Regions from separate parts of the Barrientosiimonas endolithica genome, predicted to be linked through region 2. Evidence: riboswitches for the same ligand, from Rfam matches in the RefSeq annotation. Region 2 holds a riboswitch; each other region holds the start of a gene.
What was found. Region 2 has a riboswitch for thiamine pyrophosphate ahead of thiM (hydroxyethylthiazole kinase). Riboswitches for the same ligand answer to the same signal wherever they lie in the genome.
Positions count from the first base shown of each region.

Region 1: it holds a riboswitch for thiamine pyrophosphate, as region 2 does, so the genes downstream of both, QUE40_RS18070 (MFS transporter) here and thiM (hydroxyethylthiazole kinase) in region 2, are expected to answer to the same signal.
Region 3: it holds a riboswitch for thiamine pyrophosphate, as region 2 does, so the genes downstream of both, thiC (phosphomethylpyrimidine synthase ThiC) here and thiM (hydroxyethylthiazole kinase) in region 2, are expected to answer to the same signal.

Region 1 covers NZ_AP027735.1:3,570,729-3,574,930, forward strand. The annotation lists gene QUE40_RS18055 (MalY/PatB family protein) at 1-138, shown strand, start outside; gene QUE40_RS18060 (hypothetical protein) at 135-269, shown strand; gene QUE40_RS18065 (peptide MFS transporter) at 359-1,855, opposite strand; TPP riboswitch at 1,967-2,074, shown strand; gene QUE40_RS18070 (MFS transporter) at 2,155-3,372, shown strand; gene QUE40_RS18075 (AMP-binding protein) at 3,406-4,202, opposite strand, start outside.
Region 2 covers NZ_AP027735.1:2,344,339-2,348,540, forward strand. The annotation lists gene QUE40_RS11885 (carbohydrate ABC transporter permease) at 1-599, shown strand, start outside; gene thiD (bifunctional hydroxymethylpyrimidine kinase/phosphomethylpyrimidine kinase) at 651-1,496, opposite strand; gene thiE (thiamine phosphate synthase) at 1,580-2,113, opposite strand; partial or broken gene thiM (hydroxyethylthiazole kinase) at 2,226-3,055, opposite strand; TPP riboswitch at 3,047-3,170, opposite strand; gene QUE40_RS11905 (glycoside hydrolase family 13 protein) at 3,230-4,202, opposite strand, start outside.
Region 3 covers NZ_AP027735.1:1,479,006-1,483,207, forward strand. The annotation lists gene metH (methionine synthase) at 1-229, shown strand, start outside; gene QUE40_RS07460 (HAD family hydrolase) at 294-893, shown strand; gene thiC (phosphomethylpyrimidine synthase ThiC) at 973-2,757, opposite strand; TPP riboswitch at 2,835-2,945, opposite strand; gene QUE40_RS07470 (hypothetical protein) at 3,228-4,055, opposite strand.

The sequences.
Region 1 (4,202 bases), 1.2 Mb from region 2:
CGGCTGCTGGGTGAGCTGCTCGCGCAGCGCCTCCCCGACGTACGCCCGGTGCCGAGCCAGGCGACCTTCCTCGCCTGGCTCGACTGCCGGGGGCTGGGCGTCGACGACCCGGCCGCGACGTTCCGGCGCGGGGTGTGATCGTCAGCGCGGGCACCTGGTACGACCCCGACCAGGGCGCCGGGTGGGTGCGCTTCAACCTCGGCACCTCGCCCGAGGTGATCACCGCCGCCGTCGACCGCATGGCCGCCGCGCTCGAGCCGGTCGAGTAGCGCGCGAACCAAGCCGGTCGAGCAGCGCGTGAACCAAGCCGGTCGAGTAGCGCGAGGAACGAGCGCGTATCGAGACCCCGGCGACCGCCCTACCGGGCCACCTCGGGCTCGGCGTCGGCGATCTGCCGGTGCGCCCACGGCGACAGCAGCGCGAGCACCACACCGAACGCGACGGCGATGACGCCGAGCACCGTGAAGAACTGCGCGTCGGGGGTGTCGTCGGTGAGCCGGATGGCCTGCGCGGCGATCGACTGACCGGTCGCCGACGACAGGAACCACAGCGCCATCGCCTGCGACGCGAACGCCTTCGGGGCCAGCACTGTCGTGGCCGAGAGACCGACCGGCGACAGGCACAGCTCACCGAGCGTCTGCACGACGAACACGCCGCCGAGCACCCACACCGGGGCGGTCGGGCCCTCGTAGTAGTTCGCGGCGATTCCCAGCAGCACGAACGAGATTCCCGCGATGGCCACACCCATCGCGAACTTCATCGGCGTGCTCGGGAACTTGCCGGAGCGGGCCAGCCACAGCAGACCGAACAGCGGTGCGAGGAGGGTGATGGTGATCGGGTTGATCGACTGGAACCACTCCTCCTCGAAGCGGAAGCCCAGCGAGTCCAGGTCGGTGCGCCGCGCGGCGAAGGTCGCCATCTTGGTCGCGGCCTGCTCGAAGATCATCCAGAACAGCACCGCGGCGATCCACATCGGGAGGTAGGCCCGCAGGTGGCGTCGCTCGGTCGGGGTGACTCGCTTGCTGCGGAACATCACGACGAAGTACGTGACCGAGGCGGCGACCGACAGCAGCGCCACCGTGTCGATGACGGCGGCGGCATAGCCACCGCGCACGACGCGGAGCAGGCCGATGAGCACCGCGACACCGGCGACGACGCCGAGTCCGATCAGCCCGGCGCGGCGCCGCGCCGTCTCGTCGACCGGGTTCGGAGCCTTGTCGCTGTCGGGGTCCAGCCGCTTGCGGCCGAGGTAGTAGAGCACCAGCGCGATGCCCATGCCGACGGCTGCCGCGGAGAAGCCGGCGTGGTATCCCCAGCGGTTGCGCAGGAAGGCCACCACGAACGGGGCGAAGAACGCGCCGATGTTGATGGAGACGTAGAAGATCGAGAAGCCGGCGTCGCGGCGCGGGTCGCGGTCGGTGTAGAGGTGTCCGACCATGGTGGAGACGTTCGGCTTCAGCAGACCGGTGCCGAGGGCGACGAGTGCGATGCCGAGCCAGGAGAAGCCGGCGCCGGGGACGGCCAGCGACAGGTGGCCGGCCATGATGATGAGGCCGCCGTAGAGCACGGACCGGCGCGCGCCGATCATCCGGTCGGCGAGCCAGCCGCCGATGATCGACAGCAGGTAGACCGCGGCGCCGTACGTCGCGACCACCGCCTCGCCCAACGTGTCGTCGAGCCCCAGCCCGCCGTTCGCGGCCGTGTCGACGAGGTAGTAGAGCAGGATGGCGCGCATCCCGTAGTAGGAGAAGCGCTCCCACAGCTCGACGTTGAAGAGGGTCGCGAGTCCGCGCGGGTGGCCGAGGAAGGTCTTCTCGGCGGGAGTCGCCCCGGTGTCGGTGGGGGTGGCCGACATGCTCAGGTCACTTGCCTTTCGATTCTGGACTTGGGGGCCCGAAAGCCGCCGTCCACCGTACGGCGCGTTCCTAGGGCACTCCTGTCGGGTCGTACGCTGGTGGTCACTTCGCACATCCATCGCGGGAGTCCCAGGAGGGGCTGAGAGGGCGCTGCTGCCGCGCCGACCGTCACACCTGATGCGGGTCATGCCGCCGAAGGGAGACTCCGATGCCGTCGTCTGCCGTGTCGCAGATCGCTTCTGCCAGAACGAGATTCACGCCGGACAGCCCTGCCCGGAGGCGGGCGACCCGCGGCGGGATGCTCGGCAACTACGTCGACCAGGTCGACATCTTCCTGCCCGTGATCGCCCTCGCCCCGGTCAGCGACCGGGTGCTCGGGCCGGGCAGCACCGCGGCCCAGACGGGCCTGGTGTTCGTGGCCACGCTGCTCGGCCGGCCGCTGGGCGCCGCGATCTTCGGCGCGGTCGCCGACCGCCGCGGCCGCACCAGCACGACCCGCATCGCGATCGCGGGCATCGCGGCGACCACGGCGGCGATCGCGCTGGTGCCGGGGCACACCACGCTCGGGGCGGCGACGCTCTGGGCGTTCGTGGCGCTGCGGTTCCTCGGCGGCATCTTCCTGGGAGGTGAGTACACCGCGGCCATCCCACTGGCGATGGAGTGGTCGCGGCCTGAGCGGCGCGGCGGCCTGAGCGGCGCCGTCATGGCGATGTCGCCGCTGGCCAACGCCTCGATCGCCGCGCTGACGCTGACGCTCGTCGAGGTGCTCGGCGTCGACGCGTACGCCGACTGGGCCTGGCGCGTCCCGTTCGCCGTGGGTGCGCTGCTGGCGGCCGCGATGCTGCTCTACTACCGCCGCGGGGTCTCCGACGCGCCGGCCTGGAAGCGAGCCGAGCGACGCCCGAACCCGTTGCGGGACATCGTGATCGGGCAGTGGCGCCGGCAGCTGTGGCAGGTCTTCGTGCTGATGACCGGGCTGTGGCTGTTCACCCAGATGGCCGTGCCGGTGCTGACCGGTGAGCTGCGGGCGTCCACCGCGCTCGACCCCGCCACGGTGCCGTTCGTCATGCTGATCGCGACGCTGGTGTCGGCGGTGACGATGCTCGCCGCGGGCGAGCTGTCGCGGCGCACCGGTCGACGGGCGTTCTTCGTGGCGTTCGGGGCGGCGGCCGTGCTGCTCGCCCCGCTCGCGCACGCGCTCACCGGGGCGTCGCGGTCGCTCGCCGTGGTGGTGCTCGGCGCCGCCGCCCTGCAGGTGGTGACCGTGACGGCGTACGGGCCGGTCGGCGCCTACCTGGCCGAGCGGTTCCCGGCGCAGGTGCGCTCCAGCGGCTACGGCGTGGGCTACTCGCTGTCGATCGTGCTGCCGGCGCTCTACCCGTTCTGGCTGCCGCCGCTGCAGGAGGCGCTGGGCGCCGAGGTCGCGGTGCGGCTGGTGCTCGCGGTCGCCGCGCTGCTGCTGGTGGTGGGTGCGCTGGCCGGCCCCGAGACCGACCGTCGCGCCCCGCTCGCCTGACCCTCATCGGGCTGATCCCGGCGTGCGGTCGGGTCAGCCGCGCAGGCCGAACTCGTCGTCGCGCCACTCCCGGCCGTCGCCGATGAGGCCGTTCTCGCGGGGCTCGTCGGAAGGGTTGTCGGCCTCGCGCTGGCGCAGCTCGACGCGGCGGATCTTGCCGCTGATGGTCTTCGGCAGCTCGAAGAACTCGATGCGCCGCACCCGCTGCCACGGCGCGAGCCGCTCGCGGGCGTGCCGCAGGATCGACTCGGCCGTCGCGGCGTCCGGCTCGTGACCGGAGGCGACCGCGACGTACGCCTTCGGCACGGCCAGGCGCACCGAGTCGGGTGCGGGCACGACGGCCGCCTCGGCCACCGCCGCGTGCTCGATCAGCACCGACTCCAGCTCGAACGGACTGATCTTGTAGTCGCTGGCCTTGAACACGTCGTCGGTGCGCCCGACGTACGTGATCGACCCGTTCGCGTCGAGCGTCGCCACGTCGCCGGTGTGGTAGAAACCGCCGGCCATCGCCTCGGCGTTGCGCTCCTCGTCGCCCTGGTACCCGGTCATCAGCGGCAGCGGGTGGGCCGACAGGTCGAGGCACAGCTCGCCCTCGGCCACCCCGTCGGCGTCGGGCTCGATGCGCTCACCGGTGAGCGGGTCGACCAGCGCCACGGGCACGCCGGGCAACGGCTTGCCCATCGACCCCGGCTTCAGCTCCGACCCCGGCGTATTGCCTACTGCCGCAGTCATTTCCGTCTGCCCATAACCGTCGCGCAGCGGCAGGTTCCAGGCCTTGCGCACCTGCTCGATGATCTCGGGGTTGAGCGGCTCGCCGGCGCCGATGACCT
Region 2 (4,202 bases):
GCGCGCTGGTGCTGGTCATGATCCTGGGCTCGATGGCGGCGTACTCGCTGGCCCGGTTCGACTTCCCCGGCAACCGGTTCATCTACTACCTGATCCTCGCCGGCAACACGTTCCCGATCTTCCTCGCGATCGTGCCGCTGTTCTTCGTGCTGCGGAACATGGGGCTGCTCAACACCCTGCCCGGGCTGATCCTCGCCTACGTCGCGTTCGCCTTCCCGTTCACCGTGTTCTTCCTCTACCCGTTCTTCAAGGGGCTGCCACACGAGATCTCCGAGGCGGCCGAGATGGACGGCGCCGGCGAGTGGCGCACGTTCTTCCAGGTGATGCTGCCGATGGCGCGGCCGGGCATCGCGGCCGTCGCGATCTTCAACTTCCTCGGCCTGTGGAACCAGTTCCTGCTGCCGGTCGCGCTCAACACCAACGAGCGCAACTACGTGCTCTCCCAGGGCATGGCCGGGTTCGCCTCGTCCGCGGGCTACGCCGTCAACTTCGGTGCGCTGTTCGCGGCCGTCGTCATCACCGTGGTGCCCGTGCTCGTCGTGTACGTCATCTTCCAGCGACAGCTGCAGGGCTCGCTCTCCCAGGGGATGCTGAAGTAACAAGCCGGTCGAGTAGCCGCGAGGAACGAGCGGCGTATCGAGACCCCGCCCTCACCACCACTGGTGGAAGTGGTGCACCGGCCCGGAGCCGTGACCGATCTGCAGGTCGCGCCCGGCCTCGAGCCCAGCGGTGAGGTAGGCACGCGCGTCGGCGACCGCCCGCACCCAGTCGCCGTCGCGCTGCGGCAGCAGCGCCGCGATCGCGGCCGAGAGCGTGCACCCGGTGCCGTGCGTGTGCGGGGTGTCGACCCGCGGCTGGCGCAGCACGTGCTGCCCGTCGGAATCGGCGTAGACGTCGACCGCCTCCGGACCCGACCCGTGACCACCCTTCACCAGCACCCGCGGGATGCCGAGCTCGAGCAGCGAATCTGCCTGTCGCTGCTGGTCTTCCAGCGACTCGGCGACCTCTGTGCCGAGCAGGACCGCCGCCTCGTACAGGTTAGGGGTGACCAGGTCGGTGTGCGGTGCCAGACGGCGTACGGCATCGACCGCGTCGTCGTCGAGCAGCCGGCTCCCGCTCGTGGACACCATGACCGGGTCGAGCACGACCGGGCAGTCGAGCAGGTCGTCGACCGCCGCCGTCACGGCCTCGACGATCGGCGCGCTGGCCAGCATCCCGATCTTGGCGGCGTCCAGCCGCACGTCGTCGACGAGCGTCGCGACCTGCTCGCGCACGAACTCCGGCGGCACCGGGTGCACGCCCGTCACGCCCTGGGTGCTCTGCGCCGTGAGCGCGGTCAGCACCGCGCAGCCGTAGGCACCCAGCGCGCTGAACGACTTCAGGTCGGCCTGGATCCCGGCGCCGCCCGACGGGTCGCTCCCCGCGATCGTCAGCGCGACCGGCGGACGCGAACCACCCTCGCCCGCACCCTGCGCTGCGCGCTCCTCGCCGCTCACATTGTCTGTCGCGCTCGGTCGCACTCCGCTCCGGGCGCGTGCTCGTCCCTCGCCCGCACCCTGCGCTGCGCGCTCCTCGCCGCTCATAGCGCAATCCCTGTCTCCCACGCCGCGCGCAGGCGGGTCGCCTCGCCGCGCGGGTCGAGGCGGCCGCAGATCGCGCTGACCACCGCGACGCCGGAGATGCCGGACGTGCGCAGCTGCGGGACCTCGTCGACCCCGATCCCCCCGATCGCCACGCTCGGCAGCTCGGTGGCCTGGGCGATCGTGCGCACGCCCGCGGGCAGCAGCGGCGGCACCGTCACCTGCTTGGTGGCCGTCGGCCAGGCCGGGCCGATGCCGAGGTAGTCGACCTCGCCCGACTCCGCTGCGGCACGGGCCTGCTCGACGGTCTGCACCGACTGCCCGAGCCACCGGTCGGGGCCGATCAGCTCGCGCGCCTTGACCGGGTCGAGGTCGTCCTGACCGACGTGCGCCCCGGCCGCGCCGATCTCCTCGACCAGGTGCACCCGGTCGTTGATCAGCAGCGGCACCCCGGTCGGGGCGAGCGCCGCGACCAGGTCGCGGCCGAGGGCCACGACGTCGGCGTCGGACGCGTCGGGCTCACGCAGCTGCACGAGCGACACTCCCCGGTCGTCGCCGCCACGACGGTGTCGACGAGCCGCCCGCGGCCGGTCAGCTCGCTGCTCGTGACCAGATACAGCGACAGGTCGGGGACCCCGCGCCCGCTCACGCCAGCACCACGCGGTCAGCGAGCGCGTCGGGCTCGAGCGCGCTGAGCTCGTCGAGCAGGTTGACCGCGAACGACCCTGGGCCGCTTGCGGATTCGGCTGCGACGTCAGCGGCGACGGTGAGCGTCGCGGTCGCCGCGACGGCGGCGACGAACGGGTCGTCGGTGACACCGGCGTACGCCGACATCAGCGCACCCAGCGCGCAGCCCACTCCGGTCACCCTGGTCATCAGCTCGTTGCCGTTGCGCACGCGCGCGAGCCGGTCCTCGTGGACGATGTGGTCGACGGCGCCGCTGACCGCGACGACCGGGCCGGACAGCGACAGGCCGCGCGCGGGCAGGGTCGCCTGCTCCGGGGCATCGAGCGAGTCGACCCCGCGGCCGCCTCCCCCGCCGGCCACCGCGAGCACCTCGCTGGCGTTGCCGCGGACGATGGCGGGCTTGCCCGACGACAGCAGCTCGTGCACCAGCGACGTGCGCCAGCGCAGCGAGCCCACCGCGACCGGGTCGAGCACCCAGGGGTGCCCGCCTCGTCGGCGGCCCTGGCCGCCACCTTCATCGCCTCGGCGGTCGACTCGGTCAGCGTGCCGACGTTGATCAGCACCCCGTCGGCGACCGCGGCGAAGTCGCCGGCCTCGCGCGGGTTGTCCACCATCGCCGGCGCGGCGCCGACGGCGAGCAGCACGTTGGCGGTCCAGCCGGTGACGACGGAGTTGGTGAGGCACTGCACGAGCGGCGCCCGCTCGCGCAGCGCGGCGAGCGCCTCGGCGAGGTCGGCTGGGCCGACGTCCGCGCGGGTCGTGGTGGGCTCGGACTGGGTGGTCGACATCGTTGACGTCCCTTCGCTAGTACGACCTAGATCAGGTGCGACGGGTGTGATCTCAGCCGTGCCGAGCCGAGGCTCTCGCCTCTCCGTCCCTGGCACAGCACCCCGCGTCGTGTGTCCTCGACCCTAACCCGGGGGTGCGGCCTGCGCCTCACCCCCGGGTGGTCGTCCCACCGCTCAGACCGCGGTGCGCACCCAGGCGGTGGCCTCGCCCGGCAGCCGGCCGTCGACGAGCGGACGGGTGGTGAGCACCACCTCGCCCGCGGGGAGCTCGGCCGGCTCGGTGCCGAAGGTCGTCACCACGTGCCAGCCGCCGGGGCGCGAGAAGTGCAGCACCCCCTCGGGCGCGGGCTCCCAGGTGAGCTCCTCGTCGGTCTGCAGCTGCGCGCGCAGCGCCAGGGCGCGGCGGTAGAGCTCCAGCGGAGCCTCCGGGTCGCCCGACTGGGCCTCCACGGAGACCGCCCCGAACGACTCCGGCTGGGGCAGGTGCGCGGCCGAGCTGCCGAAGCCGTACGACGGGCCGGTGGTCGACCACGGCAGCGGCACCCGGCAGCCGTCGCGGCCGATCTGCTCGCCGCCGGTGCGCAGGAAGGTCGGGTCCTGGCGCCGGTCCTGCGGGATGGCCGCGACCTCCTCGAGCCCGAGCTCCTCGCCCTGGTAGAGGTAGGCCGAGCCGGGCAGCGCGAGCATGAACGCGGTCGCCGCGCGGGCCCGGCGCGCCCCGACCTGCGGGTCGATGGCCGGCGTGGTCCCGCCCGAGCGCAGCCACTCGTTCGCGAAGCGGACCATCACGTCGGCGCTGGCCGCGGTGTCCTTGCCCTGCAGCGCGTAGCGGGTGGGGTGGCGCACCACGTCGTGGTTGGACAGCACCCACGTGGTCGACGACCCCGAGGCCGCCGCCTGGGCCAGGTTGTCGGTGACGACCTCGCGGAAGGCCGTGGCGTCGAAGTCGGCCTCGAGCAGGTCGAAGTTGAACGCCTGGCCCAGCCCCTGCGGGCTGGCGTAGCGCGCCCGTCGCTCCGGCGTGGCGACCCACGCCTCGGCCACGGCCGTGCGCGGCGGGTCGTAGCTGTTCAGCACCTGCCGCCAGTCGGCGTAGATCTCGTGCACCTCGTCGCGGTCCCACATCGGGTGCTCGCCGGTGCCGGCC
Region 3 (4,202 bases), 870 kb from region 2:
GCTGCTCGACGTGCAGGAGCAGACCCAGATCGAGCTCACCGAATCGATGGCGATGTGGCCGGGCGCCGCGGTCAGCGGCTGGTACTTCTCCCACCCGCAGTCGCAGTACTTCGTGGTCGGCCGGCTCGGTCGCGACCAGGTCGAGGCCTACGCCGAGCGCAAGGGCTGGACGCTGGCGCAGACCGAGAAGTGGCTCGCGCCCAACCTCGGATACGAGCCCGAGGACTGATGACCACACGCCGGTCGAGTAGGCGAGGAACGAGCCGTATCGAGACCCCCGCACACCCGCGGCCGTGCTGTGGGACATGGACGGCACGCTCGTCGACACCGAACCGTTCTGGATCGGGGCCGAGCGAGCGCTGGTCGAGAGCTACGGCGGCACCTGGAGCGACGAGCTGGCGCACCGTTGCGTCGGCAACCCGCTGCTGGTGTCGGCCACGATCATCCGCGACAACAGCCCGGTCGAGCTGACGCCGGAGCAGATCGTCGACCACCTGCTGGGACTGGTCGTCGCCGAGATGCGCCGCCACGTGCCGTGGCGGCCGGGAGCGCGCGAGCTGCTGGAATCCCTTGTGGCAGAAGGGATCCCGTGCGCGCTGGTGACGATGTCGTACGTCCGGTTCGCGCAGGTGCTGCTCGACGTGCTGCCCGCGGGGACCTTCGCGACCGTGGTCACGGGCGACGCGGTGACGCACGGCAAGCCGCACCCCGAGCCCTACCTCACCGCGGCCGAGCGGCTGGGGTCGACCCGCGCGACTGCATCGCGCTGGAGGACTCGCCGCCGGGCGTACGCTCGGCCGTCGCCGCCGGCGTGCCCACCGTCGCGGTCCCGCACGTGGTGCCGGTGCCGGCGCTGGCCGGGGCGGTGCAGGTCACGACGCTGGACGGGGTGACCCCGCAGGGTCTTGCCCGTCTGGTCGCGACCGCCACCGCCCCGGCCGAGCGCTGAGCCCGGTTACGCGCTGAGCCCGGTCACGCGCTCGGTGCGGGTCGCGCGGACTCGGCGTCGACGTACACCGTGGAGCCGAGCTCGACGAACGTCTCGCTCATCTGCCGCATGCCGTCCTGGGCGAACCGGTCGCGCACGTCCTGACTGATCCGCATGCTGCAGAACTTCGGGCCGCACATCGAGCAGAAGTGCGCCGTCTTGGCCGCGTCCGCCGGCAGCGTCTCGTCGTGCATCGAGCGGGCGGTGTCGGGGTCGAGCGAGAGGTTGAACTGGTCCTCCCAGCGGAACTCGAACCGGGCCTTCGACAGCGCGTCGTCCCACGCCCGCGCGCCCGGGTGGCCCTTGGCGACGTCGGCGGCGTGCGCGGCGAGCTTGTAGGTGATCACGCCCGTCTTCACGTCGTCGCGGTCGGGCAGCCCGAGGTGCTCCTTCGGCGTGACGTAGCACAGCATGGCGGTGCCGTGCATCGCGATCGTGGCCGCGCCGATGGCCGAGGTGATGTGGTCATACCCCGGGGCGATGTCGGTGACCAGCGGGCCGAGCGTGTAGAACGGCGCGCCGTGGCACCAGTCCTGCTCCAGGCGTACGTTCTCCTCGACCAGGTGCAGCGGCACGTGCCCCGGCCCCTCGACCATCACCTGCACGTCGTGCTCCCAGGCGCGCTGGGTCAGCTCGGCGAGGGTGCGCAGCTCGGACAGCTGGGCCTCGTCGTTGGCGTCGGCGGTGCTGCCGGGGCGCAGCCCGTCGCCGAGGCTGAACGCGACGTCGTACTGCGCGAAGATCTCGCACAGCTCGTCGAAGTGGGTGTAGAGGAAGCTCTCCTCGTGGTGGGCGAGCATCCAGCCGGCCATGATCGAGCCGCCGCGGCTGACGATGCCGGTGACCCGGTTGACGGTGAGCGGGACGTAGCGCAGCAGCACGCCGGCGTGCACGGTCATGTAGTCGACGCCCTGCTCGCACTGCTCGATGACCGTGTCGCGGTAGACCTCCCAGGTGAGGTCCTCTGCGTTGCCGTCGACCTTCTCCAGCGCCTGGTAGATCGGGACGGTGCCGATCGGCACGGGGGAGTTGCGCACGATCCACTCGCGGGTCGTGTGGATGTCGTCGCCGGTCGAGAGGTCCATGACGGTGTCGGCTCCCCACGTGGTGGCCCAGGTCAGCTTGTCGACCTCCTCGGCGATCGAGCTGGTCACCGCGGAGTTGCCGATGTTGGCGTTGACCTTCACCAGGAACCTGCGGCCGATGATCATCGGCTCGGTCTCGGGGTGGTTGATGTTGGCCGGGATGATCGCGCGTCCCTCGGCAACCTCCTGGCGCACCAGCTCGACGTCGCACTGCTCGCGCGCCGCGACGAAGCGCATCTCGGGCGTGACGATGCCGCGCCGGGCGTAGTGCATCTGCGTCACGCGGCGAGAAGGCTTGGCACGCAACGGTTCTCGCCGTTCGCCCTGCCACTCCTGACTCGCGGCGCCACGCCGTTGCGCGCCGCGCCCGTCGTCGGCGAGGTCGCGGGGACGACCGGCGTACGACTCCACGTCCTCCCGTGCGCGGATCCACTCCGCGCGGTGGGCGGGCAGCCCGACCTCGGGCGTGGAGCCGGGGCCGGAGGTGTCGTAGAGCCGGAACGGGGCGTTGGTCTCGCCGGTGCCGGGGGAGTCCGACAGGGTCACCTCGGTGCGGGGCACCGCGAGACCGTCAGGACCGGTCTCGTGGACCTTGCGCCGGCCGGGGGCGGCATCGGTGGTCTCCGGCCCGGCAGGCCGGGTGCGGCGATCGGTGGTGGCGTCGGTGGGGGATGGTGTCGACATGGTGGTGCGCCTCCTTGCGGCGGCACGCCACGGCGCCCGCCGGGGTCGGCGGGTCTGCGACAAGGGAATGCGGTGTGCGTCTCATCGACCACTGCTCCTTGCGCCGGCATGACCCGGATCAAGTTGGACGGTCGGGGCCGCATCAGCCCCCTCTCAGCCCGGTGCGCCGGACTCCCGCGAGGGACATTCACTTGCTGTGCCGGCTCTCGGAGCCGACGTGGGCGACGCTACCTCACCGGCCGTGGTGGTGACGGCGGTGTCCTCATATGGCGGACAGCGGATGACTCACAGCAGACCGCGAGGCGGGCGAGGCGCAGGCTCGCCCGCCGCACAGCAGACCGCCCGGCCGGGCGGACGCGTGGTCCGCTCGACCGGGCGGTCTGGGTGGCCGGAGGCCGAGCCGGCATCGGCTGGCTCAGCTCACCGGCTCACCCGGGTGGGCTCGGCTGCGCCGGCCCAACCGTTGTGGCTCAGCCCTCGTCGCTCAGCCGGCGACGCAGGAAGACCCCGGCGCCGGTGATCGCGGTGAGGGTGGCGATCCCGCCGGCAGCGAGCGCGGCACCGCTGGGGCCCTCACCGACGACACCGGTGCTGACGACCGGGCCGGTGGGCTGACCGGGGTTGGTGCCGGTCGGCGGGTGGGTGCTGGTCTCGGTGCCCGTCGGGGTGTCCGTGGGCTCCGGGGTGTCGGTGGGCTCCGGGGTGTCCGTCGGCTCGGGCGTGTCGGTCGGCTCGGGCGTCTCGGTGGGCTCCGGGGTCTCGGTCGGCTCCGGCGTGGTCGGCTCGCAGTCGAGCTTGAAGACCTTGGACTTGACCTTGATCTCGTTGCCGTCGGCGTCGTACATCGTGACCTTGTAGTGGCCGTTGTCGAGGGTCAGACCGTCGTCCTCGCCCTCGGGGTCGGCGTTGATGTAGACCGTCGAGCCCACGCCGTTCTCGTCGGTGGTGATGCTCAGCGAGACCGAGTCCTCGGTGTCGCTGTCGCCGCCCTGCGGCACGATCTCGATCGAGCCGGACTGGTTCGGGTCGAAGCCGAAGCCCTCGAGGTTGAACGCGCAGCTCTTCGGGTCGTTGCTCTCGGTGCCGGCGGGCGTGCCGAGCTCGTGCACCTTGAGCGTGCCGTTGTTGCCGGCCGGGCCGGTCGCGGTGGCGGTCTCGGTGCTGGTGGCGGTCGTGGTCGCCGAGGGGTCGGGCCCCTCGGTCGGGTCGGCGCTGGCCGACGCCAGGCTGCCGATGCCGAGGCAGGCGATGGCGCCCGCGGTGGCGAGTGCGAAGCGCGGCTTCACGAGTGACTGCATGGGTGTTCCCTCCCTGGTTGAACTTCCGGACGCGCGCTGCCGAAATTCCCCCGCAGGACACGCGCTGCCTGCACGCTATGCGGGCCGCGGCTCGGAAGGCTGGGAGTTTTCGGGAAGTGGCGGAAAGTGAAAGATCAGGCGGGAGGT